Regions from separate parts of the Paenibacillus sp. FSL H8-0315 genome, predicted to be linked through region 2. Evidence: riboswitches for the same ligand, from Rfam matches in the RefSeq annotation. Region 2 holds a riboswitch; each other region holds the start of a gene.

The links. A riboswitch is a leader RNA that binds a small molecule or an ion and turns the genes downstream of it on or off. The one in region 2 is predicted to bind cyclic di-GMP.
Region 1: another riboswitch for cyclic di-GMP. It lies ahead of MHB56_RS24670 (DUF6612 family protein); the one in region 2 lies ahead of MHB56_RS16375 (anti-repressor SinI family protein).
Region 3: another riboswitch for cyclic di-GMP. It lies ahead of MHB56_RS19205 (glycosyl hydrolase); the one in region 2 lies ahead of MHB56_RS16375 (anti-repressor SinI family protein).

Annotation. Positions count from the first base shown of each region.
Region 1 covers NZ_JBBOTA010000001.1:5,696,103-5,698,367, reverse strand. The annotation lists gene MHB56_RS24675 (NADH-dependent flavin oxidoreductase) at 1-186, opposite strand, end outside; gene MHB56_RS24670 (DUF6612 family protein) at 299-1,147, opposite strand; cyclic di-GMP riboswitch class I at 1,265-1,356, opposite strand; gene MHB56_RS24665 (RNA polymerase sigma factor) at 1,560-2,078, shown strand; gene MHB56_RS24660 (DUF4179 domain-containing protein) at 2,062-2,265, shown strand, end outside.
Region 2 covers NZ_JBBOTA010000001.1:3,760,542-3,762,806, reverse strand. The annotation lists gene MHB56_RS16385 (TasA family protein) at 1-207, shown strand, start outside; gene MHB56_RS16380 (helix-turn-helix domain-containing protein) at 377-706, shown strand; gene MHB56_RS16375 (anti-repressor SinI family protein) at 814-969, opposite strand; cyclic di-GMP riboswitch class I at 997-1,081, opposite strand; gene MHB56_RS16370 (2-oxoglutarate dehydrogenase E1 component) at 1,552-2,265, shown strand, end outside.
Region 3 covers NZ_JBBOTA010000001.1:4,431,185-4,433,449, forward strand. The annotation lists gene MHB56_RS19200 (sugar phosphate nucleotidyltransferase) at 1-635, shown strand, start outside; cyclic di-GMP riboswitch class I at 772-851, shown strand; gene MHB56_RS19205 (glycosyl hydrolase) at 864-2,265, shown strand, end outside.

The DNA.
Region 1 (2,265 bases), 1.9 Mb from region 2:
TTTCAATTCATCTTGTGTTACTACACCGTCATAAAAGCTCATTCGAGTGGTCATTGGAGCCATAACCACTCGGTTTTTTAATGTCAGCCCTCTGCGAAAAGTTAATGCTGTGTCTAGTGCTATCATCTTTTTCCCAACTTTCATTAAATTATATTTAGATAAATTATTATATACATGCGCATACATATAAATTACAGCAATGATTTATTCTTGTCAACTAATAAAGAACTGCTGTTGGATACAACAAAAAGCGCTGTTCCGCTGAACAGCGCTTTTCGCTCGTTATGAATCGTCCTTATTATTCTAGTTCGGCCGGTTTTACAATGGCTGCACCTTTATTATTTTTGGAATATTTAGCTTCGATTTTCGTGGTGTATGTATCTTTGGCTCCATCACTTACCAGCACATAACTCAGATCGACTATCAGCTTTTCCGTTTGCCAGGTCTTAGTATTGACGAATAATTTCCACGTTACGCTTTTGGGTTGAACTGTCTCTCCATCCCAGAGGTTCTCCTGGTCATAGAGTTTGATTATCCCCTTAGCTGCTGTCGGATCGGTTACCGTGAATTGTAAGACTGTTTGTGCGCCAGCAGTGCTGACTTTCATGGATTTTTTATAACTTTTGACCGAATCAAGCATGGAAACAGGATCGTATTGGCCTTTAGAGTAAAAGGCATCCCATTCCGTTTTCTCCAGTCCAAGCCAATATTGTGCATCAGGATCGATTGGCTCCCCGTCATCGTCGTAACCTTCATCTTCAGATTCATCGATCAGTTCACTTCCGTCTACAAGATAGTAAAACTCCTTGTCATTGGCATATAGACTGTACGATGTTTCTAAAAGACTACTAGCGACAGTGCCTGCTGCGGCAAAATTCGGCAGACGGTTGATATCCAGCTTCAGAGTGTTGGTGTTGCTGATACGCACCCCGCCGCTTTGAATATCCTGTTTTTTGGTCACATCCAGATGGAAATTCTTTATTGCTTTGGAGGCTGCCGTTACTTTGCTGATCATCTGATCCGCGGTTACTACTGTTGAGGTAGCTGCTGACACTACTCCTGGATTAGACATCCATCCGATCGTTCCGGACAGCAATAAAGCACCTACTGCCAAACTAGTACCTATTGTTTTGAAAAAACTGTTCATGTACTTCCCCTTTCGGCCCCTTGCGATAATGTAACGCCGTATAGGTCGAAATAATAAAAGAGCTCAAAATAGACTACATATTCTTAGAGCTATCCTTTATGCTTCATAAGACATCCCTATGGCGGCCTGGCGATCATTTCCTTCTGTCGAAAGGCTTTAGACCCATGGCTTTGTGTCATCATCTTTCGATGATTTTACCTTTAACGCGGACATTCAATTAGTTTTAATAGATTACGGACGCATGTCCCACCGCTAATTTTATCATGGTTATAATTACCTGTAAACGACTTATCTTCCATTCGAATTCGCTATGATACTCAGAAGAAATACTACAATCAAAATGAAAAATGAACGATTACATACGCTTATAAGTCTTATTAATGAGAACAGCAAAGACAGGGGGTGCAGCAAAATGAGTGACCGGGAAATTTTCGAGCTCTATAAAGAACAAGTATATTATTTTTGTTACTACTTAATGAAAAATCAGGCAGATGCGGAGGATATTTCCCAAGAGGTATTTGTAAAAGTTATCTTAGCGGATAAGTCGAAGGTAAGAAACTTGAAAGCTTGGATTTTACGAATTGCTTCGAATGAGTGCAACAGTGTGATCAAAAGGCGTAAGACGGGGTGGATGAAAGAAGTACGTAATTATTTACTATCCAGGTCTGAGGAATCAAACCCTGTAGAAAAACGTTTGGATCGACAGGAAACTAAAAAAGAATTACAAGGGTTATACAGTCAGCTTCCTGACAAAATCAGAATGGTAGTAGTCCTTCGTTTTATAAACGAATTGACTGTACCCGAGATCTCTAAAGTTATGAGCATACCCGAAGGAACTGTAAAATCCAGACTGAACAAGGGACTTAAAATACTAAATAGAATGGGTGGAACCCAACTAAAGGAGCTGAATAGTAATGAGTCTGTATATTGAAAAAGATAAACATATTCCCCGACCGGATTATGATTTGATGTGGACTGCCATAGAACAAGAAGCATATACACGTCAAAGAAATCAGCATGCCTCCCAGAATACTCCTAGGTCTAATAAAAAGGTTATTCCTATCAGTATTGTCTTCTCTTGCCTCTTACTTGTAGCCATTCCTGTATTCGCTAGTATG
Region 2 (2,265 bases):
AAAAGTCAGCATCCGGATCTCGTAAAAAATACAGGTTGGGATCAACTCTTTACCGAAGCATCCGGTATTAAAGCCGGTACCAACGACAGCTTCTCCGTCCAATTCGAATTTGTGGAAAATAACCAAGATCAAAATATTTTCCAAGGCGATAGCTTAACACTGACTTGGGATTTCGTAGCTAAACAAGGTGCGAAAAAAGACTACTAAGATCAATAAAGTAATTTAATAAAATACTCGAAGAGCAGCAGATCCTGAATCCGGCCACGGATAAGCAGATTGCTGCTCTTCTCTTTACAATAAACTTTGTCCGATTTATTGATATTTGCTATACTAATAACAAAAATTACGGAGGGGCGTCAGCATAGTGCCACAGAATATGGGCCAACGTATCCAGCAGCTCCGCCTAGACAAGGGTTTCTCCCTATCTGAGCTTGCGGACAGAGCAGATGTGGCTAAGTCGTATCTTAGCAACGTGGAGAGAAACATCCAATCCAATCCATCCATCCAGTTTATCGAAAAAATCGCTGACGCGCTTCAGGTATCCATTCATGCCCTACTCTATGGAGAACCCAATGATGCAGAGGAATCACATTTAGATTCGGAATGGTTCCGATTGGTGCAGGAAGCTATGGACTCAGGCATTAGCAAACGCGAATTCAAAGAATTTCTGGACTATCAGAAATGGAAGCTCGATCAAAAGGATTAATACTTCCTACTAATCTGGTACGATCCTCTCTTCTACTAAATCATATCGAAAAAGGACACAGCGAAGAACCGCTGTGCCCTTTTTCGATATGTAACCCCTCTAATGTATTACTGCACGATCTGCACAGTTTTCTCATGAAAGAACTGGCGGATTTCATCTGCCTTAATGCCAGCCTTCTTAGCTGCTAATAATAAATGTACCCACTCTTGATCCAGATCAATAAACTGCTGTTCTCTGTTGCTACCCTGGTTGGACTTTTCCAAAAAATCTCCCCCTAAGATTTTACGTCCCCAGGCAATCCGGCTGTCATAGTATCTCTACCTTAGACCCGCGACTTTGTGCCCCTGCCTTTCGGCAAGTTTACCTTTTACTGGACCCTTTTCACGAAAGGATCTGCTTAAAAAACTATAAAATTACTATCTGCAATAACATTATACAAAAAGAAAGCGGAAAAGTGTGTCGATTCCTGGTTACTTTCTATTTTAAAAACGAAAAATAAAAGATTTTTTTTCAAAGATCTTGTCCGATTATCACGATACTCGTCCGTTACATAAAATAAATTGTACTAGCAAAATAAATATTTACTGACCTAATAGTTAAAAATAAGGATAATAGAATCATTTTAATAGGCCTTTAGAATGGGTAATGAGAAGAAACACCCTTCTTTTCATTAGAACAAGCTAACCCATACCATTTTGCGAACGTATTGGACGAAAGAATGAATTGATTACAGTGGCCGAAAGTAGCACAATAAGATGAGAAATGAAACCGCAATCATCACAGCTCCAGTAAGCGTTGACACAAAATGTCACGTATGGAGTTCATCCGTTAAGGAGGATGTATTCATGGCAGCCAAAGAGCCCTATAACGAATCCATTTGGAGTAAGTATTACGGACCCAATTTAGGCTACATTCAAGAAAGATATGAACAGTTTGTGAAAGATCCCTCCACCGTAGAAAATAATTATCGCGAGCTTTTTACAAATTCGGGACCTCCTCCCCTAACTCCGGATAGCGAACCGGCTCCTCAGCCGCGCATCTCGGGAGACACCGAATGGCTTAGAAAAGCAGTAAGAGCTTCCAAGCTAATCGCCAATATTCGTATATATGGCCATATGGCCGCTGAAATTGATCCGCTGGTACGCGATCAGAATCCCATGGCAAAATATCTTGAGCTTGAAACCTATGGGCTGACCCGCGAAGACCTGATCGCACTGCCTGCCACGCTTATATGGGAAAATGCGCCGAATGATGTGCATACCGGATGGGATGCCGTGCAACGTATGCGTCAGGCATACACCAAGACCATCGCCTATGAATTCGGGCATGTGCATGAAGAAAAAGAACTGCAATGGCTAAATAGACAGGCAGAATCCACCAGCTCACCAGCACCCCTAAATAATACAGAACGCAAAGAGCTCCTGAACCGCCTGATTCAGGTAGAGCAATTTGAAACCTTCCTCCACAAGACTTTTGTAGGTCAGAAGCGTTTCAGTCTTGAAGGCAATGATGCTCTTGTGCCGATGTTAGATGAAATCGTACGTGCTGCTGCACATGAC
Region 3 (2,265 bases), 670 kb from region 2:
TTGTAGTACAGCCGTATGATGGATTCTGGAAGGATCTTGGAACGTGGAATACGCTGACAGAGGAAATGAGCAGCAAGCATGTAGGAAAAGGTTTTGTGACGGCGGATTCTGAGGGGACTTGCTTGATTAATGAGCTGGACATTCCGATTACGGTAATTGGTGCGAAGGATCTGATCATTGCGGCTAGCCCGGATGGGATTCTAGTTACCCATAAAGCTGAGAGCCCACGGATTAAAGAAGTGCTGAAGACCTTTGAACAAAGACCGATGTACGAGGAACGCCGTTGGGGCCATTACAAAGTTATTGATTATGTGAAATATGATGAAGGCAATGAAGTGCTGACCAAACGGATTTTTATATCCGAGGGGAATAATATCAGCTATCAATTACATCGCAAGCGTAGTGAAATTTGGACAATCGTCAGCGGCGAAGCAAGTATTGTGCTGAATGAGAAAAAACATAATGTGAAGGCTGGGGACGTGGTACGTATACCGGAAGGAACGAAGCACGCGATCCTTGCTTTGACGGATGTTGAGTTTATAGAGGTACAGACGGGGTCTGAATTAGTAGAAGAAGATAACATACGTATTACTTTAGACTGGAATGATATAGAACTACAACAATTCATTTCATAGGTCTAACCTATCTATTTAACCAATTCAAAATTTCTTGAAACAGGTAAATTGACTCAATTATCAAAAAAAGTCATAAAAACACTAAATATATCATTAATTGTCGTCGATACTTACGGTAAGAGAGATTATTTCTCTTAAATTGAAAAGGCAAACCTATCGAAAGGTAGGGACGCAAAGCTATAGGGCCTTCGAAAGAGTGGCAGCCTGGCTACCGAAAGGGAGATTATTTTGAAAGCTTACCGTACGTATCGATTGTTTGGTGCATTTCTGTCACTCGTCCTGTTTCTGACTGCACTTCCGCTTGCTGTTGGAATTTCGCCGTCTGTTGTCATAGCTGCTTCAAATTCTGGAACGCCAGTTACCCCAGGTGCCTCACCTGAAGCCGTAAAGCTGCTTAACTATTTTTACTCGATCTCAGGAAAAGGTATTATTGCCGGTCAACATGACTATTTAGAAAGTCCAGATGAAATTAACAATATGCTGAAGGGAACCAGCGGACAATATGCGGCTCTTCACGGTTATGAAATGGGTGCGATCAGTGGTCAGTCCGAAGCAACGATGGCTTGGCAACGTCAAAATGTGGTGAACAGCGCCATCAACTGGAATAAAGCGGGCGGGATCGTAGCTATGACTTTTCATGCTAACCTGCCGGGCACCTCTTATGACTGGGATAATGTGAAAAAAACACTTAGCCAGAGTGAGTTTGATAGTTACGTTACACCGGGTACCAAGCAATATAACAATCTGATCGCTGAGCTTGATAAGGTGGCCGTCTCTTTAAAAAGCTTGCGCGATGCCAATGTTCCGGTGCTTTGGAGACCCTATCATGAAATGAACGGGAACTGGTTCTGGTGGGGGAAGAAAAATAACTTTTCTACACTATGGAATATTATGTATGACCGTTTTGTTAACGTTCATAAATTAAATAATTTGTTATGGGTATGGAGTCCGAATGCTCCCAATGTTTGGTCAGATCCTTATGCGCTAACTTATCCAGGTGCTGATAAAGTAGATATTCTGGCAGCAGATATATACGAAAATGATTACCAGCAAAAATACTATGACAGCTTATTGAGTCTAGCCGCAGGCAAACCGATTGCGATCGGGGAAAATGGTGAAATGCCTAATCTGGAGAAGCTTCAGCAATCGCAAAGTAAATGGACGTATATGATGAGCTGGGGAAAAATGCTTTACGAGAATAACAGTGCAGACACAATCAAAACATTTATGAATAGCAACTATACCCTGACCAGAGATAAATTAAATACTGGTCTGGCACCGACACCTAGCGCCGCACCAGCGCCGGCACCTTCTGAAGAAGAGGGGGAGGCAGCAATTCCTCTCGCGAAGGGGCTTGCAGGAGAGTATTACAACAACATGCAATTGTCGGGAGCAGCAGCTCTTAACAGAACTGATGCAATAATCGATTTCAATTGGCGGCAAGGCTCGCCGGATGCCGCCCTCGGGATTGATCGGTTCTCCATACGTTGGAGCGGTAAAATTAAGTCATTATATAATGAGCAATATACATTTTACACTACCTCAGATGATGGTATCCGTGTCTGGGTGAATGGGGAATCCGTGATTGATAGTTGGACTAAGCAAAGTGGTACTGAGCGTAAGGGCATTA